3 regions of the Rummeliibacillus sp. SL167 genome follow, and region 1 is predicted to be linked to each of the others. Evidence: riboswitches for the same ligand, from Rfam matches in the RefSeq annotation. Region 1 holds a riboswitch; each other region holds the start of a gene.
The links. Region 1 has a riboswitch for cobalamin ahead of FEZ13_RS11720 (glutaredoxin family protein). Riboswitches for the same ligand answer to the same signal wherever they lie in the genome.

Region 1 (7,687 bases):
TTCTTTCGGTAGCCTCGCTCTAGCTTTCTTAAGAGACGAGGCTATCTCTTTTTATCTGGATTACCACTTTGTGAAATATATCACCAACTAATTTCAATAGATTTTCACGTTTTCTTTTAACTGGTCGTTTTTCATGACATTCGAGCGGAAGGTATTTGGATCATCTTCACTCCATATTTTCAGCCCTAAACCAAAAAATCCTTAACCTCCAAAGAGATTAAGGACCTTCAATTGTTTTATTGTCCGAATTGTTTCGTTTCGACACCTTAGATCACGGTTATTTCTTTAAAAAATCAAAGTTAAAGGTCTCGTCGGATATAGGTTCAACTTTAGCAATTGCGTAGGTAGATCCCTTTTGTGAGAAGAAATCATAGGTGGAGCCTTCATTTCGAATGCCATTCATAACAATAGGGTTGATCTCTTCCTCTGGGAACATCGTATCTAACCCTAAATTCATGAGTGCTTTATTGCCGTTATAGCGTACATAGGCTTTCACTTCTGGACTTAAACCTGTTTCCGCATAGATATCATCTGTATATTTCATTTCGTTTTCATATAAATCTAGCAGAAGCTCATAGCCCCATACTTTTAATTCGTCCTGTTTTTCTTTTGAGAACTTTTTAAAAAGATTTTGAGCGAAATATCCTGTTGCCACACCATGAATAGATTCGTCCCTTAAAATAAGAGAAATTACTTCTGCGCTATTTCGTAAAATTCCTTGTCCACCCAAATATAAAGGATAAAAGAATCCGGAATAAAATAAAAACGATTCAAGCATAACAGACGCAAACATAGCTTTCCATAAACTTTCAGGGTCGTTTTCTTTAATAGAAGAATAGATATCAGCGATTTTTTTCGCTTTATATTGTAGAAATTCATTTTTCTTGACCCAAGCAAAGATCTCATCAATTTCATCGTTATTGCACAATGTTGTGAAAATATAAGAATAGGATTTTGCATGGATAGCCTCAAATGCGTCAAACACTGTTAGTACAGCCTTTTCTTGTAGGTCTTCATGGTATCTAGCAATTTCGTTCATCCCTATATTTGTTTGAAGCGTATCCAGTAAAGTAAGTCCGCCGAATACTTTTGTATACGTATCTCGAAACTCGAAGTCTTTCCACTGCTTCAAATCTTTACTAACTGCAATTTCTTCAGGAAACCACATTTGTTTCCACTGCTGATCCCAAAATGTTTTAGCCAAATCACTCGTTGGTTTATTCCAATTGACCGCTTCAAATGGTCCTATATTGAACATGACACACATTCCTCCAATGTTTGCAAGCGTTGGCGAACATAATAAATCGACTTAATGCCGCGCATCCATGCATAAATATAAAGTTTCGCAAGGCGCTCAGTTGTCCATTGATCCGTTACATATAATGTCATTGAAATACCTTGATCAACATGTTTTTGAGCTGTTGCATATAAATCAATCATACGATAACTATCAACATCATAAGCTTCTACATATAAATGCTGATTTTCATTATTTAAATAAGGCATTGGATAAATGGTCCGGCTATCCGCATAATCACGAATTTCTACTCTTTCCGTACATGGAGCAATGGATGCTGTGCAACTACGAATGTAGGAAATACTGCCTGTTGGTGCAACAGCGAGACGATATGCATTAAATACGCCATATTTCATAACATTTTTCTTTAACTTTTTCCACATATCCGCTGTAATGATCGGCACATTTCCTAGTGCTTTTTGTACTTTTTCAGTTGGCATTTTTTCTTGTTTATGGATGTAATGCTCAAAATATTGGCCATTTGCATACTCACTTTTATCAAATCCATAAAAAGTCTCGCCTTTTTCTTTTGCAATTAGCATGGAAGCTTTTAAGGAGTAGTAATTTAATGCTTCCATAAAGAAATCAACGAATTCGATAGATTCATCTGAACCATATAGAATATTTTCCGTAACAAGATGTCCATGAAGATTCATCGTTCCCAATCCAACCGAATGCATCAATTTATTTGCCTTTGCAACAGAAGGGACATTGACGATATCCGTCATTTGAGAAACATTTGTCAGTAGACGCATAGCTGTATCAACTAGTTCTTCAAAGTTATTTGTTTCTGTCGCATGATGAATGTCTAAAGAACCCAAATTACAAGATACATCTAAGCCATATTCGTTTGGCTTGTCCATGTCTGTAATAATACTGGTCGTTTGAACTTGCAGAATTTCCGTGCAAAGATTGGACATTTTCACCCGACCAAGACCTTTTAAAGGATGAACACGATTTACATTGTCATCGAATATTTCAAATGGATAGCCTGATTCAAATTGTGTTTTCTTTATTTCTGTATATAATTTCCGTGCATTTAAGCGTTTTAATTTACGAATATTGGGATTATCCAATAGTTCATAATACATCTCAGTAATACTGATTTCACTCATGCGCTTACCATATTCTTTATAAATATCATAAGGACTAAATAAAACGATATCTTTATCTTTTTTCATCAATTCGAAGAAAATATCTGGAATGATGATGCCTGTTGACAATGTGGCAAGACGAATTTTTTCATCCGCATTTGGTTTTTTCGATGAGATAAATTCTTCAATATCCCCATGGAAAATATTTAAATAGACCACACCGGAGCCATTTCGTTGTCCCAATTGGTTGGAATAAGAAAAGGCATTCTCTAATAACTTCGCAACGGGCATGACACCGCTTGCACGATTTAAGATCCCTTTGATTGGATCCCCTAATGGGCGCAAATCGGTTAATAAAGTACCAACTCCACCTCCTAAGCGAGAGAGTTCTAAACAATAGCCAATGTTTTCTGCAATGCTGTTCATCGTATCATCCATCGCTAATTTAAAGCAACTGACCAACTCCCCGCGCGCTTTTTTACCACTGTTTAAAGCTGTCGGTGTGGCAGGCTGATACGATTCCATCATATGATGAACAGCCTTTTCAGCTAGCTGTTCGTCGCCTTGTGCTAAATAGAGGGCAATGATGATGATACGATCCTCATACTTTTCTAAAATTTCCTTTCCATCTCGGCTCTTCATGGCATACCCTTCATAAAATTTACTGGCACTCATAAAGGATGGAAAGCGAAAATGATAATCATAAGCATATTTGAATAATTTTTTGATAAATTTCATGGAGTACATTTTCAAAAAGTCTTCTTCGTAATATCCTTCCTCCATTAAATAGCTTATTTTTTCTTCTAAGTCGATAAAATAGCGCATTCTGACATTGACATTTTCCAAAAAATATTTGCGTGTAGCTTCTTTATCTTTTTGCAAATCAATGGTTCCTGTTGAACTATATTTATTTAACACTTCATTGTTTAATTTTAAGTATTCTTTCATAAAGAAACCTCTCTCTCAAAAACGTTTTGATACTGATCAACGATTGCCGCATAATCCCGTGGAAATCCCCGTAGTTCTATTTTTCGAATAATAGGCACATGGTATTTTCTGCTGATTGTATCTGCTGATTTGCAAAAAACGGAGTGACCAAAATTGGAATTTCCGCTAGCGATCACACCTTTACAAAAAGAATGATTGTTTTGAAGAAATTTCTCAACAATTGGTGGCACATCGCCCAATCCGTCTGTATAAGTAAAAACGAAAAAGGGTTCTGTCATCATCAAATCTTCTGTTATTTCAACATTAGGCAATCCTAGCCGATGAATGATGGATCGAACATTTCCCGTTCTGCTGGCAAATGCAATCATATGGCGATCTTACTAATCTCTTCGTTCATTTGCGCAACATCTTGGATTAGTTCCCCATTCAACTCTAAAATTGGAACGGATAAAAAGCCTGCTTCGACTATTTGTTGTTTTGCTTGTTCATCTGTATCTACATTAATTAATTCATATTTTCCCTCAAAGCCTGCTTCTTTTAAAAATGACTTTACAAACATGCATTTTGGGCAAATTGTTTTCGTATAAAGTTTCATAAGATCTCCTCTTTCTTTAAAAAGTAATTTACACTTTTACATAAGTAACACAAAAAGCTATCCCCTTCTTATCGGGAATAGCTTTATTTCAAAATGGAAACAATTAGGTCGATGGAAATGCAGACTTATTTGCCCCCATTTCCTAGCCCCCGAAAAAATGTGCAATTGTTTATTAGGCAGGTCTCCTGGCTTATGCTTCACCCTACTAGTCACCTTCCCATGTAAAAACATAGTGGCTATTGACATTCGTTTCACATTTACAGTTGCGGGGACAGCATCAGATTCTCACTGATTTCCCTATTAATCTACATATAGTAGAACCAAGATAAACAACATACTATATATTGTGATGTTATTCTAATAATATCATCTTCCCGCTTTTTGTACAAGCGACTAAAGTTTGTTTTTAAACTTTAAATTGTTTCAAGAATATACGGGTCTATCCAAAAAGTCCTGCTTCAAATATTAGTTATAAACTACTGTTTCTCTTCAAACCTGCGTAGGAATCAGGTGTCATGATTATCCAATTTCATTTATAAAATATCACGCGTGAGAATATATTTTACTTTTGAATCCAAAATTGTAAGTGACATTGAAAAATGAAAATATTAAAAAAATATGCCACTTGCATAGATTAAAAGAGTCTGCAAATATATAGAAATTCTATAAAATAAAGTTTCCACATTCCTATTAAATGAACTCTTTAGCTTATTAATTTACCTACTAATTTTGCCATACATCTTTAAAATAATCGGATAATATGCCTTCTCCTTGAAATCTATCTTCAAGAACAGTTTGTACTTGTTGTAATTCAACTTTAAGTTTTCCGCCACTATCAGGGAGAGAACCTAAATAAGAATATTGATACACTGGGTCATCAGGACATAGTTCATAAGCACGTTTTAACATCGAAATTCCTTTTTCTTCCCAATGTTCATAATCACCGAAGTAATACGGAAACTGTGAAATCATATAACCAAAACACCAAAGAAAATCTTCATTTTCCATAAAATTGGTCAAACCAAAATATGTGACTTCATTTAGCATAATCTCTAACTCATTAGAATCTAATTTTTCGCCCCCTATACAGTCCTCTTCGACCAAAACATACCAGCAAAAGAAACCAAGCCTAATAAGAATTTTCAAATTTTCAGGATTCTGCTTCCACTTTTTTGTGAGGAATGATTTTGCTTCATACCATCTTTCTTGACTTTCCACTATGTCAACTTCATTCCACCGCCAATCAATCATAATAGTGCATCTCCTTTCCTAGATAGCAACTTCTACTGATGATGAACCCAAAAAATCAATCCATCAAAATATTACCATGAAGTATTTTTCTTTTTATGCAATGTCCATTCATAAAGAGCACTTCCTATCAAGCATTGGAAAAAAACAGCCTTATATAAAAGTATCGAAAGCCCATTTGATTCATTGTCTGTACTTGGATATAAGGAAAGCCGTTTTGAAATGGGGTACTGTTCAGTTTGAAATATAAAAACATCCCACCAATACTTCCGACTAAAATAAAAAATAAACTACTATGTACAGCATTCCTCTTCTTTTTTTCCATTAAAAAATTCACGATAAATAAGAGAAAAGGTGTTACGAGCGCAATAAGATATGCATTGCCTTCATAAATAACATCATTTGTGATATCCGCTATCCAAAAACAGCAGCATTATACAATTACAACAGCTAAAATATTGATTAAAAGTAGTCTAATATATTTCATCATTAACTCCCAATATTTATATTTTGCGTTTTCTATGATTTGACCATCATTATGCGTAAAAGTTGCATAGCTTAACTGAACTCTATTAATTATTTCGATGACTGGTACTAGCCTAACTCTTCAATTTTTATCTTACTCTTTTCTAGCAAATTCTTGTTTTTTCCTAATCCGTAAACATTCTTGATGCCTTGTTAATCTTAGAAATCAATTGCCTGTAGAAATCCCAATCGCTTCAACTAAAATAGTTTTCTATCCCTCCGCACTACCTTTTAAAGGAAAATTATGAGGAACATACATCTATCCGGTGTACTTTAAAAGGAAAAATGTTATAATAATAGTCATAGGAAAGTTATTATTTTCTATAAGAATATGAGGAACAAATGATTTTCTTATTTCTATTCAGGCGTGTTAATTAGGGAGAAAATAGGATATATATTTGCTAGAATCATCCTAAAATCCTGTATTTTTAGCTCCATTTGCATAGATTGGAGCGGAGGCTTGCTCTACTCCCGCGGGAAAAGCGAACAGATGAGACCCTGCACGGAGCGCAAGCGAAGGAAGCGGCTCGGCGTTCGCCCTCATGAGTCGTGCAAGCCGTAGGAAATCAACAATTGCTCTGTATTTTATAGATAAAATTGGATAATCAATATGCCTGATTCCCATTACAATCCTTATTTCCCCAAATTATTTTCGAATACTTGATGATGACGGTTGTATACTAGAAAGAGAAAATCTCTAAATAATAATATGACAGGGAGGGCTTTTTATGTTATCTGAAAAGCTTCATGCCGCACTTAATGATCAAATGAATTTTGAATTCTTTTCCGCACATACTTATTTAGCTATGGCTGCTTATTGTACAAATGAAAATTACGATGGATTTGCTAATTTCTATTTAGTACAAGCTGAAGAAGAACGTTTCCATGCGATGAAATTTTATAATTTCTTAAATGATATGGGCTATCGCGTGACAATTGAAGGATTTGAAAGCCCTAAAAATGACTTTTCCTCCGTTTTAGAAACATTCAAAACAGCACTTCAACATGAGAAAAAGGTAACACATCGAATTTATGAACTTGCCGATATTGCTTTAGATGAACGTGAACATGCTACGATGGCGTTCTTAAAATGGTTCATCGATGAACAAGTAGAAGAAGAATCTACTTTAGATACTATTATTCATAAATTTGAACGTATCGAAAACGATTCAAACGCTATTTTCATGTTAGATGCTGAATTAGGTAATCGCACTTTTACGGAAGCTCAAGAAGCATAATTAAATGCCTATTTAACATAAGATAGACTTTTCAAGATTTGTGATTAATTTAAATAAAAATCATATGTCATAAGGGATGGTATATTAGAATCTTTTATACCATCTCTTTCTGTATTTGTTTAACTTATCTAAATAAATTCAATTAATCATAAAATATTTACTAAGTTCAAATTCTATCAAAAAAGTCTATTCTTAATCAACTAGTATTGTTATTGTCTTAGTATCGTTTGTAGGTATAAACGTCTCTTTATATAGTGGATTATCCTCACTAATCTCATCTTTTTTCAAACCTCCTGTCTTTGTTTTTTGAAAGTATTCATCCATAGACTTGAAGTCCGTTTTATAGACACGTAATGTATAAGGAACATCAGTATATAAATTCACATTTTTTTCTTTCTTTCCATCTGTGATAAATGAAATGTTTTTGGGTAGTATTGCCAATTCTTTTGTATGTTTTCCTTTGGTTGAGATGCTAATTAAATAATTTTGTTCATAATCAACATGATCCTCGATTTTAATCGTCACTTTGATCTTATTTAGAGTATTCACACGATCATCAGCCTTTCCACATGCCACTATGACTAAAGAAAGCAATAAGATCCCTAACAGTCGCATCATCCTAAATTACCTTCCTTTCTAAAAAATTAAATATTTTAATTTTTTTGCATATTCCTCTAGTTTGCTCTATCTTTGCATTCTTGAATAAAATGCTACTATTGAAGTAATCTTACCCAAATTCACA
Region 2 (7,687 bases), 140 kb from region 1:
AAAGAATGAAAAAGGAAAAAGGCTCCATGAATCATTCGTATCTCTTGTTAAATCTTTTACGATTGATGGATCTGTACATTTTTTCTTCGGTATATCCTTTTTCTTTAGATAGACAACCCGTTGTCTGCTACAGCTTTTGGTTGCAATGCCACCTGTTTCTACATCAATGATAGCCGCTTCTACACCATCTGGCGCTATAAAAGGTTCACTTGGCAAATCTTTATGGGCATTTTCCATGAAGTCAATCCATATTTGCTTGGTTGCACGGCTATCAGCAGTATCTGCCATTTGTTTTCCTTGGTCATAACCATTCCAAACGCCTGCTGTTAGCGAAGGAGTGAATCCAATCATCATTTGATCTGTTAATGTCGTTCCTGATTTTGCAGCATATGGACGTGTTTGCTTATTGCGAATGCTAACACCGGTTGCTGGTGCATAGTCATTAAATACGGGATCAAACATACCTGTCATTAATTGCGTCAGGATAAAATTATCATCTTTTTTCAACACTCTTTTAGATTCTCTATGTTTTTTCATTTTGTAAAGTACTTTACCATTAGAATCTTTAATGGAGAGAACGGTGATCGGTGTTCTCTTTACACCGCCTGCTGCGATAGTATTATAGGCGGAAGTAATATCCTTTAAAGAAACTTCGGTGGTGCCTAAAGCAACAGATGGCGTGTTTTGTAAAGATCCACCTAAACCAAAGCGATCTAGCATTTGTCTAAATTTACGATAGCCTACTTCTTCAAAAGTTTTCACTGCATAAATGTTATCTGAAATGGCAAGTGCTTGTGCCAAAGAAAGTGGGTGGTTCGCAAATTTACCATTAACGTTTTTCGGCTCGTATTCAGAGCGCCCACCATCATAAGTGAAAATGGTTTGTTCGGCATCCATGAATGTTAAAGGAGAAAAATTATCCTCTAAAGCAGTGGCATACAGCAATGGTTTAATGGCTGAACCCGGTTGTCTCTTTGCTTGTGTGACACGGTTAAATGGACTTTTCGTATATTGACTACCTCCAACTAATGCAGTAATGTAGCCTGTTTTGGGATCCATACTCACAAATCCCACCTGTAGACCTGAGTTTGGCAAATTCTTTTTAATCGCTTCTTCAGCTGCTATTTGATGTGTAGGATTTAAAGTTGTTTGGATCGTCCAACCGCCTTCTTCGATACTTCGACCGTTCTTCTCCAATATTTTTTGCGCTTCTGCCCAAACAGTATCGATAAAATAGGGAGCGTTTATTTTTCCGCTGTCCCATTCATCATATTTGAACGCAAGCTTTTCTTGCTGAGCTCGCTCTTTAGCGTCTTTTGTGATCATATTTTGTTGCTCCATTAATGATAGAATCAGCTGTTGTCTTTGGTGGTTCTTTTCTTCATTTGCCAGCGGCGAATAAATACTTGGCCCTTTTGGTATAGCTATTAAAGCCGCAGCTTCTGGAAGTGTTAAATCTTTGGCTGATTTTGCAAAAAAGTATCTGCTCGCAGCCTCCACACCGTACATGCCATGTCCAAAATACACTGTATTCAAATAACCCTCTAATATTTGATCTTTATCATAAAAAGTTTCTAAACGATAGGCATATAGCGCTTCATTTATTTTTCTGACCCATGTCTTATCATAAGTAAGATATAAATTTCGAGCATACTGTTGAGTAATCGTACTTGCTCCTTCAACTTTTTTCATCGCTTTTATATCTTTCAAGAGAGCTCCGGCAATACGTGTATAGTCAAAACCATGGTGGCTATAAAAATTTTGATCTTCCGTTGCAATAAGTGCTTTTGTTACAAAGGGAGAGATTTCATCAAGATCGACCCAGTACCGTCGTTGCTGGGAGAATTTATCTCCTATTTGCTTTCCGTCTGCGTCTAAGAAAACCGTTGCTTTAGGGACGGTTAAAGAAGGAGCTCCTGTAATTTGAGCATATATTCGGAGTGACAGCAGAGCAGATGCAAGTGCTGAGCCACACACGATAACCCAAATAACGATTTTCCGTAGTCGTAGCTTTTTTTTTCGCTGCCGTTGATATTCAGCTCTATTCATCCCAATCGCTTCCTTTCTTCATCGTTGAATCTAGTATGTGATGTCTTTAGATAAACTAAACGAAGGAAAAACACTAATTTTGTCGAATAAAACAATTTCACAAATTTAATGTTTGAAGGGATTATATTCGTGTTTTTTGTATGAATTTGGAGTTATGAAATTGATTCGAATAAGAACAGGTGAGTTGTGCATTGATAAAAGCTGGGAAGTGTGAAAGACTCCATATTTTTCATGCCGTTTTATAAATTGCAGCGGAGGCTTGCTAGAGTCCTCGAAAATGCATGCGCATGTCCTTTGTGCGGTGCCCACTCAATGAAGCTCATTCAATGTCCCGCGAAAAAAGCTAGCAAGCCGTAGTGGAATTTAGTGAATTGTCTATAAGAAGCTGTCACGGATTTTGAAGCGGAGCTTTTTGAACAAGCTCGAAAAAAGTCCAGATGCAGTTATACTGAGGCGTAATTGATAAATCTATGTATTTTAGTCTGCTTTATCATACTGATCTATTGTTAAAAGAAAATAATAAACCATCATTTGAATGTTGCATCTTGAAAACAAGTAGATTCCTATCCTATAATAAAAAGGTTACATCAAAAAGAAAACGGAGGCGTCATAAAATGTCAGATGTACTGACAGCACCCGTAAAAATAAAAATTATAACAACGATTACACAACAAGATACAGCACCGGAGAAATTTGAACTCTGGTCTGAGGGCACAATTATGCAAAAAAACGATCAAATCTATTTACGATACGAAGAAGTACAAGAAGATCAACATAGAAATACAACTTTACGATTTGGTCAAAAAGATGCGGTTATCATTCGAAATGGTGACATTAAAATGCGAATGCCATTTGTACTTGGACAAGCAAGAAAAGGTCATTATAATAGTAATTATGGTCAAATACCCATTGTAACATTGACAAAAGAGATGAAATTTGAATCGTCTGAATCTATTCAAAACGGTCGATTTTATGTGCAATATGAATTATTAGTAGGCGAACAATCTGTCGGAGATTATTGTCTAGAACTGAACTATACGGAGGGAAATTAATGAACGCAGTAGAACAAGTACAACAAACCATTAAAGAAGCGCTTGTTGTAGCGATTCAAAAAGCAAATCTTGTAGAAGATGCAAATGCATTGAACATTCATCTAGAAGCACCAAGAAACAAAGCGAACGGTGACTATGCAACGAATATCGCTATGCAATTAACAAAATTAGCAAAAAAACCACCACGTGCTATTGCAGAAGCCATCTTGGAAAACCTTGAAACCGAGGGCACAAATATTGAAAAAATCGATATTGCAGGGCCAGGCTTTATGAATATTACTTTACGAAAGGACTACTTGGCCGAAGTTGTGGCGACTGTTCTCGATCAAGATGTTAATTATGGTCGTACCGATGCGGGGCATAACGAAAAAATTCAAGTCGAATTTGTATCCGCAAACCCAACTGGAGATTTACATCTAGGGCATGCTCGTGGTGCTTCTGTTGGGGACTCTTTATGTAATGTGTTAGATTTTGCAGGGTATGATGTATCACGTGAATACTATATTAATGATGCTGGTAATCAAATTACAAAATTGGCCAAATCATTAGAAGCACGCTACCGGGAAGCACTAGGTTTAGAATCGGACATGCCTGAAGATGGCTACCATGGGAAAGATATCATTGTTATTGCGAAAGAATTATCTGCAGAATATGGTAAAGATATATTAGAAAAACCTGAAGAAGAGCGTTTTGAATTTTTCCGTGAACACGGTTTAAAACACGAATTTGGCAAACTCCAAAAAGATTTAAAAGACTTCCGTGTCGATTTTGATGTCTGGTTCTCTGAAACATCCTTATACAAAGAAGGAAAAGTTCAAACAGCACTTCAAAAATTAAAAGACAACGGTCATGTATTTGAACAAGATGGTGCTACTTGGTTCCGTTCTACTACGTTTGGTGATGACAAAGACCGCGTATTGATCAAATCAGACGGTTCCTATACTTATCTAACACCAGATATCGCCTATCATGAAGACAAATTACGTCGTGGTTTTGACAAGCTGATCAATATTTGGGGTGCCGATCATCATGGTTATATCCCACGTATGAAGGCTGCGATCGAAGCACTTGGCTATGATCGTGATGTATTAGAAGTGGAAGTAATCCAAATGGTTAATCTTCTACGCAATGGTGAAAAAGTCAAAATGTCAAAACGAACGGGGAATGCAGTTACTCTTCGTGAACTAGTTGAGGAAGTTGGCTTAGATGCTGTACGCTACAATTTCGCAATGCGTGCAGGCGATACGCATTTAGATTTCGATTTAGATTTAGCTGTGAAGCAATCAAACGAAAATCCAGTGTACTATGCTCAATATGCTCATGCGCGAATTTGTTCGATCTTACGTCAAGCATCAGAAAAAGGTTTTGCGGTTTCAATTGATCATCTTGATACATTGTCATCAGAAAAAGATATTGAAGTATTGAAAAAAGTAGGGGACTTTCCACAAATTGTAGCAGATGCAGCACGTGTACGCGCACCGCATCGTATTGCAAACTACATCCAAGAACTAGCAGCAACATTCCACAGTTTTTATAATGCAGAGAAAGTTTTAGATGACGACAACAAAGAACGTTCTGAAGCACGACTAGCCCTAATTACAGCAGTGCGCATCACATTAGCAAATGCTCTAAAATTGATTGGTGTATCAGCACCGGAAAAAATGTAATTTTTAGTGCATTGGTTACATCAGAACAAAATATCCTTCTGTTTTTGTTTGCGGGGTTAAAATGCATACTAGTTAAGCAATTTTTCTGCTCAACCATTATTAATAGAAAATAGTCAACGAAATCGCTGTTTCGTTGGCTTTTTTCTGTTGACTAAATTTTATCCCGCTTCAAAGGACAGTAAGCCACCTATGTCTCAAGATTTAGAGAAAAACGAGAAAGATAGATGGGGATCAACTGCTCGCAAAAGTCCGATTACTTCGGGCTAACAAGATGTTGGTCACTCAGGTGTTGCCAAAGGACGTGACGCTTTTAGCTTCCTTTCCTTAATCGCTTCGCTGTGGGGTCTCAACTGTCCGTTTTTCCCGCGTGATATTGAATGGGCTTCACTAAACTGGCACCGCACGAAGAAAATACGTATACATTTTCGAGGAGTCGAGCAAGCCGCAGCGAAGATCTATATAAATGGTTCTAAAAACACAGGGCTTTTCAGTAATTATGCCAAATAGGGGCACCTGATTTTTGTAAAATCAACATGCGTGAAATTTTATATTAACAGTACAAATATCATTACTAGTAAAAAATAGCTATAAGTATCAAAAATATATACTAAAAAATTCTCAATATCTCATCGCCTGTCTTTTACAAAAGCAAAATATTCGGTATAATGATAAGCAATTCAATAGAAAATCAATGTACGGTTCTTGACACTGCTAAAATGTTGAGTGAAAAGGGAAGTCGGTGAAAGTCCGATGCGGTCCCGCCACTGTAAGTGTGAGTGATTCGTAAATAGCCACTGAAAAATTTTTGGGAAGGCACGATGAGCGTTGAACACAAGCCAGGATACCTGCCGTATAGGATCACGCCAACAATGACTACGAGGATAGGATGGGTGACAGTGTATGCACTACACTGGAATCATGATGCCTCTCGAATGAATTGAGAGGTTTTTTATTATGCTGAAGGAGGTACTTTTCATGAAAAAAATATGGCAACTAGTAAGCGTGTTGATGATGGCATTTGTTTTACTTGTTGGGTGTAGCCAAGGAGATACTCAGCAATCGTCTACTGATAAAACAAATACCACTTCTCAAACCAATGACAAAACATCTACATACCCAATGACGGTGAAAGATGCACTTGGTAATCATATAGAATTCAAAGAAACACCCAAAAGAATTGTTTCATTAGTTCCAAGTAATACAGAAATCTTATTCGCATTAGGTTTAGAACATGAAATTGTAGGGGTAAATGATAACGATGATTATCCCAAAGCCGCTACTAAAAAGACAAAAATAGGCGGTATGGAATTCAATGTTGAAAAAGTATTGAGCCTAAAACCTGATGCAGTATTTGCACATGAATCTAATGCAAAATCAGTAGAGGCTGGATTACAACAGTTAAAAGATGCAGGTATTCCTGTCTTTGTTGTAAAAAGTGCGACAAGTTTTGAAGAAACCTATAGCACGATCAAACAGCTTGGCCAAATTACAAACAAAGAACAAAAAGCAGATCAAATTATTACAAGTATGAAGGAAAAAGTAAAAGATGTTCAAGCTAAAGTAGCGAATGTAAAACAACGTACTGCCTTTGTGGAAACGGCAGATGAACCGGATATTTTTACGGCAGGTAAAGATACATTTATGCAAGAAATCTTTGACTTAGCGAAGATTAAAAATGTGGTAGACGATCAATCAGGTTGGTTTAAAATTGATACAGAAGAAATCGTTAAACGTAATCCTGATACCATTATTGTAATGGAGGACTATGTTCCAAATATCGTAGAGAAAGTGAAAAAACGCCAAGGCTTTGATAGTATTACAGCTGTTAAAAATGATGCCGTAGTAAAAGTGGATCAAGATTTGACAGCTCGTACAGGTCCTCGTCTTGCCGATGGGCTAGAGGAAATAGCAAAGGCTGTTTATCCAGAGGCATTTAAATGAGAAAAATGGTAATGGGATATATCGTAGCGCTTATCATTTTATGTATAAGTGTATGGCTCGGTATTTCCATAGGCTCAGTAGAGGTACCAATCAGTACGTTATGGAATACTGGAGCTGATGAAACGGCAACAAATATATTATGGAAAATTCGTATGCCACGTGTCATACTAGCAGGACTTGTTGGGGCGGCATTAGCGATTGCAGGCGCTGCTTTTCAAGGATTGTTAAAAAACCCGCTTGCTGATCCGTATACGTTAGGAGTGTCATCTGGCGCCTCAGTGGGGGCTGTGGTGACGCTTTTTTTCGGTATTACGACACCTATTTTAGGCATTTATACATTGCCAATATTCAGTATGATAGGTGCTCTAGTATCATTGTTTATTGTTTTGGGCTTTGCAAAATTGGTCGATCGCATGATGAAGATGGAAACACTGATTTTAACCGGCATTATCGTCAGCTCATTTTTAAGTTCTATTATCTCCCTGATGATTGCTTTAACAGGAGAAGAACTTCGTCAAATTATTAGCTGGCTGATGGGGAGTGTATCTATGCGCGGTTGGCCTTATGTCAAGATGATTTTCCCCTTCATCATAATTGGTTCATTGATGCTATGGGTCAATCGTCGTGAACTTAATGCTATGTTATTTGGAGAGGAACGGGCCAAATATTTAGGGGTCAATGTAAAAAGAAGCAAACGTCTTCTTTTGCTTGGAGGTTCTATTTTGACTGGTTCCGCAGTGGCGGTATCGGGAACGATCGGCTTTGTTGGCTTGGTCGTTCCACATATGACGAGATTAATGTTTGGAGCTGATCATCGCCATCTATTGCCCTTATCTTTTATCAATGGGGCATCATTATTGATTCTTTGTGATTTGCTGGCGAGAACGATTATTGCACCAACGGAATTACCGATTGGTATTATTACATCCTTTATTGGGGCACCAGTTTTTGCTTATATTTTCTTCCGTCAGCGTAGAA
Region 3 (7,687 bases), on a different contig from region 1:
GATAACGGTACAAATCATAACTGACATGGCAAATCCATAGACAATGGCCTCAATCGTAATAGGATTATCATCGATATATAGAATGATTTTTTCACCATCATGACTAATTAAAGGATTGATCAAGGCTGCAATGACAAACAAAGGAACCATCCATTTTAAAGAGCGGAGAAATGATTTTTGATTGATTTGCAAACTTAAAAGAATGGACATTGCGAGTGAAATGATTAAATAAATTGGATGCATATAAAACATCGTTAATCCTATCACAAAAACAAAATATAAAAAAATCACAATTGGATGATAGTTAGCAAAAGCTTTCAATAATTTTTCCTCCTTCACCCATTACAAACCTATATCTCTGCCATTATCAACCGTATATTGCCAAACGATATGGTCGCCATCTTTAACCTCATAACTTCCACAGCCAATACCTGGATTTTTTCCATTGACGCTATACATCCAGCCAGACAATTTTCCAGCGTCTTTTTCGTATAAATGATTGATGCCTTCTACATAGATACTTCCATATTTTTTAGCAGCACCTTCATATTCAAAATGAATGTGATGCTGTTGTAAGGCACGTAAAGTAATGTCCCAAGCTGAATCGTCCTCATGTTGAATTTCATAGGTGGATGTAGAAAGTATCACACCATTTTTCGGTACATATTTTGCACTTTGTAAGGCTGGCTCTAATCTTTCATAATTTTCTTTTTTCAAAAGTGTGTCAACACGAATGGATATGGTGACATATTTTTTCTTTTCAGTAACAGTTGCTTGCTTTGCTGGATTTTTTTCTTTATGTGTTGTCGTTGATTTCTTTTTCGTTACAGTATTTTTATCTTGTTTTTCTTGTTTAACTACCTTATCCTTTGTTGGTTTTGTTTGTTGCTCTTTGCCTGCAGATTCTTTTTTAGGAGATGATATCGTTTTTTCTTGATTTGAACCATTGTTTTCAACTGTTGATTTTTCTGTTTGTAATGCTGTATCTTGCTGTTTTGAATTTGTCGTTTCCTTCTTAAAATCACTTGTTGTTTCTTTTTTCTGTTCAGTTGAGCTAGCTGATTTTTGTTGCTGCTTTTGTGTTTTCTCCTGTGGATTTTTGTTTTTTTCTGAGCCTTCTACAACCTTCACTTTTCCTTGGTCAAGGGTTGTTCCTTGTTGTTCTTGATCATGTTGTTCAACAGTTTGAACCTTACAACCTGAAAGACATAGTACTGCGATGATAAAAGACAGTACAATAAATTGTATCTTTTTCAAAAAAATACACCTCCTAAACTAGATGGGAATAGGGTGTTAGAAGTAAATTCTAACACCCTATGATTCTATTTACTTTCAATTGTTTTATTTCGATTTAACAATAATCGTCTTGTTAGCACTTTTATTTTTGGCAGCATCTTTGACATAGATGGTTAATTTGGTACCTACTTTTTGTTTTTTAATAGACAATGAGAATTTACCTTTTGAAGATACTGTGCCATATTTAATGATTTTTTTATTTTTCACGACATATACTTTAGATTTTGCTTCTGCCGTACCTGTAATTCTGGTCGATTTTTTCGTCACTTTATGGACTTTCGGTGCTTTTGGCGCTGTTTTGTCTACAACTTTAATCTTGACGATTTTACTTTTATTTTTGGCTGAATCTTGGACATAAACTGTTAGGACTGTTCCTGCCTTTTGTTTTGGGATAGCCAATGAGAATGCGCCTTTTGTAGAAGCAGTCCCAGTTTTGATTACCTTATTATTTTTGATCACATAGACTTTTGCTTTCGCTTCAGCTGTCCCTGTAATTTTTGTCGTGCGATCACTTACTTGACCGATTTTTGATATTTTTGGAGCCGTTTTATCAACTACTTTGGCAGTGATTGATCCACTGTTGTTCTTTCCTAAGTCTGTCGCAACGATTTGAAGGGGAGTCCCTGCTTTTTGCTGTTTGATTTTAACAGAATATTTTCCTGTGAAATTCGATTGAGCTGTCCCAATGATTTTGCTACCATTCTTTACTGTAATTGTGGCATATGGTTCTGTTTTACCTGTGATAGTCGTTGCATTGTCAGCAACTGTAGCAGCAGTTGGTTTTTCAGGTGCCTTCACATCATATTGTAGTTCGTCAGCATTAGCATCTGTTGTCATATTATAAAAGCTATTTTTCCCGTTTACAAAACGGTCATAAGCTTGTAGAGCGCGATTCGCTTGGTCTGATGAGATAACGTTAGGTTCCTTTGCCTTTGGCGCATTTTTGAAGCCACCTGTAATACTATCATATGTTGTAAGCAAGTTGGAAATCGTCCAAGCTCCATTTTCTTTCACAAATCGAACGTCTGTTTTCGGATCCACTTTATTGGCAGTTAAACTAATAATTAGCTGAGATACTGTTTCTGGGCTATCATCACCGTAGTAACCGACAAATCCAGCACGTTCATTGATTTGATTGCCTAAATATGAATAGGCTTTTTCAATCGCCTGTTGAACGGATTCTTGATTAGAATAGTTTGCTAAAGCCGTCACAGCCATAGATGTAGCGTCCTTATCTGCTCCCCATGCTTTATCCCAACCAAATGCGCCATTATTTTCATCTTCATCTGTAAATTGAGAAGCTAATAGCTTGGAAACTAATTGTTCACGGCTTAATGCTTGATACCTCTCGCCCGCTGGTAAATGATATGATTTTGCATCCAATGCATACAGCATATAATAGTTATCCATATCGTAGAGCAGATCTTTTTCTTGCGCTGTTAAATAGGCATCTGCCATCAGTTGAATAAGGTTATAACCGCCAACATTTTCCGCATCTTTTCCGATGGCTGTAACCGCTAAAATTTGTTTTGCATATGCTGATGGTGAATCTGAAATAGCTCCTTGCTTCGTATCTAATTCATTTACAAGAGATTGATAGTATTGTTCATAATAATCTTTTGGGACAATTGGTAGATTAGCTCGTGCCAAATCTGTGACAATATCACAATCGGCGAATGTTGGATTTGGTGTGATGCTTAAAAGAAAAGCGCTTGAAGAAGAAAGGGCATTTTGATAGCTAACATCCTTGCCAACAGTCGTTGTGACAGTTGTATTTTCCTCTGCATGAGCAGTGATGGTAGCAGGTAATTGAGATGCTACCAGTAAACTAGCTAGTGAAATCGGTGCGATCCACTTTTTAAAAGATTTGTTTGAATACATATAAGAGCCTCCATTCTTTTGCATAATTACAGATTGATCTGTCTTGTTAGGATAGAGGCAATTAAATTTCTCCATAAAAAAACTTTACATCAAAATGTAAAGAGTGCTTGGACGTGAAATGTCAATAATCATTATTTGTCATTTCATTGTTCCACACCTCCCCCTCGAAGATCAGAAACGCAGATAAAAGCAGGTTTCCTGGCTTATATGTACATGAATATTCGCACCTTCCCAGCTAAAAGCCAGTGGCATACACGATTTTCAACATATTTACAGTAGCGGGGCTGCATCAGACTTTCACTGATTTCCCTATTATCCTAATACGCATTAGGCACTTTTATCTAAGACTATGTAATTGTTATTGTTTATAGTATTTCATATTCACTAAAACATGTAAATGCTTTTTTTACTTGAACGCCATTTTTTTGTAAACGTTATAAAACCTCTACCAACCAACATTTTGATTAGTAGAGGTTTTATAAGTTACCCGCGGCGACATCAGACATTTTGTTCTTCGCTCCTTTTTGAATGCTCCTTGTAAGCATTGAGTTGTTCTTCTGTTAAATGATTGATAAAAAAGTAAAAGTCTTTCGATTCTAATCCATACTCCTCACAAGCACTACAATATCGTTCATATCCTTCTCGATATATATCCATATATATCTCCTCCTGTTATATAACAAATTTTATTGCTGTTAATAATATATAACAGAAATAGGCGGTTGTCAACAGAATTATCTGAAAAATTAATAATATATATTTATCCTGCATTCAACAGGCAGTAAGATCCTTCATCAAGACAAACGTATATTTTCATAAGCGACCGCCCTATCCTTTGTATATGAAAAAGCATGAAGAAAACAACTGTATAAAGTTTTAATTTATGACCGCTGCCCTAAAACATTTTCAATTCATAAATCAAAAGATTTCGTACATAATGGTGCGCTGTTACTATGTGTGTAAATCAAATTTTTGAAATATGAGTAAAACCCAAACTTCAATTTTTATCAAGAAGTTTGAGTTTTAAGATTTGTTTTATTTGAACATCCTGTTGAACTACATCCAATTGGGCAGAATGAAGACGTTTTTCATAGTTATGTTCATACACGCCCAATATTGTAAAAGTGGTCCCCTTTTTTTCGGATACTGTCTAATCAACCATATCCTCTAATCTACATATTAAATAATATGTTTGAAATCCTTAAATCGATGATGAGTCATTAAACTAATGGTTACATACGCAATAAGAGATAATATGATGGAAGTTGTGACAGTATGCATGCCTAAAAAAGTTGTTTTCCATTTTTCATAAATCAAAATATAACTGATTAAGCCAACAAGCATCGATGAAACGGCTCCATATTTGTTTCCTTTTTTCCAATATAGACCTAATACTACAGGCCAAACAAATACGGATTCCAGACCACCAAATGAGAAAAGATTGAGCCAAACTAATAGATCTGGCGGTTTTAATGCAACAATAATAACAGCTACACCTATTAAAGTAGTGACAAAAAAGCTTAGCTTCTTGATTTCGTCATCATTAGCTTGTGGCTTTATAAAGTTTAGATAAATATCTTTAACAATTGTAGAGCTTACAAGTATTAAGAGCGCATTTACGGTAGACATAATAGCCGCCATTGGTGCCGCTAATACAACACCTGCCAAAAACGGTGGCAGCACTTTTAACGTTAAAAGTGGCATGACTTTATCGCCAATATCCACACCTGGTAATACGGGGCGTGCGAATACCCCTGTTAAGTGCATGCCAAACATCACGGTGCCCAGTGCAATCGTTCCGATAATGATAGCCGAGTGCATGCTTGCCGAATTCTTATAGGACATGGCACGTACTGCGATTTGCGGTAGACCAATCACACCAATACCGATCAAAATCCAAAACGTTGATACATAAAGAGGTGTTAAACTACCATCTGCTCCAAATGGCGATACCAGTTTAGGATTTTCTGCAACAAGATCAGCCATAATATTGGAAACTCCGCCGCCGGCAATAATGGTCCCAATCAGTAAAATAACACTTCCTAAAAACATGACAGAGCCTTGTACAGCATCGGTTAGTGCAACAGCACGAAATCCTCCGACAATTACATACACAAGGACTACTATAGCAAATATAAAAAGTGCAGTTGTATAATGCAATCCGGTCAAAGATTCGATTAACCGTGCACCGCCGATCCATTGCGCAGCCATGGAAGAAAATAAGAAGATGATTATACTTAATGCGGAAACAATAACAACAAAGTTGCTCTGATAACGCTCACGTAGAAAATCGATTAATGTAATAGCTTTATACTTTCTAGCAATAATAGCAAATTTCTTTCCTAATACCATTAATACGTAATATCCTGCTGGAAGTTGAGCCATCGATAGTAAAACCCAACCAAGTCCAGTATTATAAGCTACTCCTGGACCTCCGATAAAACTAGATGCACTGCCATATGTAGCCATCATGGTCATGGCCAGCAGGAATCCTCCCATTTGTCTTCCGCCAAGGAAGTATTCCTGTAAAAATGAATCTGATTGCATGACATGTTTATTTGCCCACATACCAATTAAAAAGATAATCACCAAAAAAAGAATTAGCGGGATGATTACTTGCCAATGTATCATCGTTCATCACCATCCTCTTCCGTATCAAATGATACGTCTTTAAAGAAGAATTTGATGACAATGATGAGCAATATAATCATAAAGATCGTTCCAGCGATACAGCTATAGAAAAACCAAGCTGGAAAGCCAAATACATATGAATATTTTTTCGGATCACCCGAACCGAGCCCATATGCAAAGCCAAACCATATTGCAAAATTGATGATAACTAATGCAATACCAATAAGCGCTTCGCGATGAGCAATTTTATAACGCTTATCGTTCATAATTTCTCTCCCTCAATTCAAATAAAATACCCTTCCTATTTTACTTATATAAGAAGGAAAAGAAAAGGATCAGAAGGGAAAATAATAAAGATCAGCTAATATTTAGAGTCGACTTTATGAAGTACTAATGTGATTAATCGTACCTTACGTTTGAAAGATGAATTTAGTTTACATAATAAAATTATATGCATTTATACGATGTAGAAATATCTAAAGAGGTTAAGAGAATCATTTATGAAAGTTTGCTATGTGAATGGTTTTCTGATTTTATGGATCTATCTGCGTAAATTTACTGTGTTATCTTCCGCCTTGTTGTCATGTTATGTGTACAAAAATATCATTCCTTCTCAAGGCAGAAAATATTGAATAGAATGTATTTCTTCATACAACCATCTATTAGAAATATCACAAAATTAGCTTACATTATCAAGTTATTTGTCTCTTATCATGTGCAAAAAGTATAAAATGATTTGAATTGTCAGAAAAAATATATCATCATTTTTTGTATATTTTTGTCGATAAAGCGCACATTATCTCGTTTAAGTGATTTGCCTACAATTTTTAGAATATTCCCTATTGACTGTAACATTATATGTTATATAATTTAGAACATTACTTTATTTTACTCAATTGATTGGAGATTGATATTTATGAAAGACTTTTTCAACAAACTACTAATTGGCATGAGTATGGGAATTATCGTAGCTCTCATTCCAAATGCATTAGTTGGAGAAATCTTAAAACTGATTATTCCGTATGTTCCGTTTTTCCAATATATCTTAGATATTTCCGTTTTGGCCATGAGCCTTCTCCCTGTTATCACAGGGGTAATGATTGGTTTAACATTTAAATTAACGCCTATCCAAACGGCAAGTGTTGGTTTAGCAGCAATGGTTGGTAGTGGCGTTTGGAAAATGGGTGACGGCGGTGCCATCACTATGCAAGGAATCGGTGTTGTTATTAATACTGGTATAACAGCAGCAATAGCTGTTTTATTTGTACAATTTATCGGCGATCGTTTTAAGGATTATACCATTTTATTGATGCCTGCTTTATCTCTATTTATCCCTGGTGGAATCGGCTTATTTACACTTCCTTATGTTCGAACTGGTGCTGGTTATGTAGGAGTTGCCATTGATAATGTGACAAACTTGCAACCAATATTAATGGGAGCTATTATCGCAGTTATCTTTAGTATTTTGATTCTTTCACCTCTATCCACGATTGGTGTTGCAACCGTTATCATGTTATCCGGCATTGGTGCAGGTACTGCAAACTTAGGGGTTGTTGCCTCAGGTGTTGGTATGTGTATCGCAAGTTATAGAGCTAACAATTTTGGTACTGCTTTAGCTCATGTTATGGGATCGCCTAAAATCCAAATGCGTAACTTCTTTATGAAACCAAGAATTGCGTTTCCAATGATTATTACAGCTGCGATTTTAGGTGCTCTAGGCGGTATGCTAAATATTACAGGTACCCCCTACAGTGCAGGGTTTGGTCTTGCAGGTTTAATTGGACCATTAAACTATATCAATCTAGCTGATGGTGGTTGGAATTTGCATAATACAATGATTATGTTAGTCATGTTCTTTGTCTTACCAATTATTTTAAAC

Region 2: linked by a shared signal. The riboswitch ahead of FEZ13_RS12315 (ABC transporter substrate-binding protein) and the one ahead of FEZ13_RS11720 (glutaredoxin family protein) in region 1 are both predicted to bind cobalamin.
Region 3: linked by a shared signal. The riboswitch ahead of FEZ13_RS04320 (Ig-like domain-containing protein) and the one ahead of FEZ13_RS11720 (glutaredoxin family protein) in region 1 are both predicted to bind cobalamin.

The regions. Positions count from the first base shown of each region.
Region 1 is NZ_VCBM01000002.1:42,529-50,215, reverse strand. It holds gene nrdF (class 1b ribonucleoside-diphosphate reductase subunit beta) at 278-1,258, opposite strand; gene nrdE (class 1b ribonucleoside-diphosphate reductase subunit alpha) at 1,246-3,339, opposite strand; gene nrdI (class Ib ribonucleoside-diphosphate reductase assembly flavoprotein NrdI) at 3,336-3,707, opposite strand; gene FEZ13_RS11720 (glutaredoxin family protein) at 3,704-3,934, opposite strand; cobalamin riboswitch at 4,093-4,275, opposite strand; gene FEZ13_RS11715 (hypothetical protein) at 4,658-5,185, opposite strand; gene FEZ13_RS11710 (ferritin) at 6,436-6,945, shown strand; gene FEZ13_RS11705 (hypothetical protein) at 7,138-7,563, opposite strand.
Region 2 is NZ_VCBM01000002.1:181,698-189,384, forward strand. It holds gene FEZ13_RS12300 (transglycosylase domain-containing protein) at 1-2,049, opposite strand, end outside; gene FEZ13_RS12305 (YwiB family protein) at 2,664-3,101, shown strand; gene argS (arginine--tRNA ligase) at 3,101-4,768, shown strand; cobalamin riboswitch at 5,448-5,635, shown strand; gene FEZ13_RS12315 (ABC transporter substrate-binding protein) at 5,744-6,709, shown strand; gene FEZ13_RS12320 (FecCD family ABC transporter permease) at 6,706-7,687, shown strand, end outside.
Region 3 is NZ_VCBM01000001.1:959,289-966,975, forward strand. It holds gene FEZ13_RS04310 (energy-coupling factor transporter transmembrane component T) at 1-321, opposite strand, end outside; gene FEZ13_RS04315 (DUF4430 domain-containing protein) at 343-1,257, opposite strand; gene FEZ13_RS04320 (Ig-like domain-containing protein) at 1,342-3,177, opposite strand; cobalamin riboswitch at 3,349-3,531, opposite strand; gene FEZ13_RS04325 (transcriptional regulator) at 3,676-3,834, opposite strand; gene panF (sodium/pantothenate symporter) at 4,357-5,805, opposite strand; gene FEZ13_RS04335 (YhdT family protein) at 5,805-6,074, opposite strand; gene FEZ13_RS04340 (PTS sugar transporter subunit IIC) at 6,725-7,687, shown strand, end outside.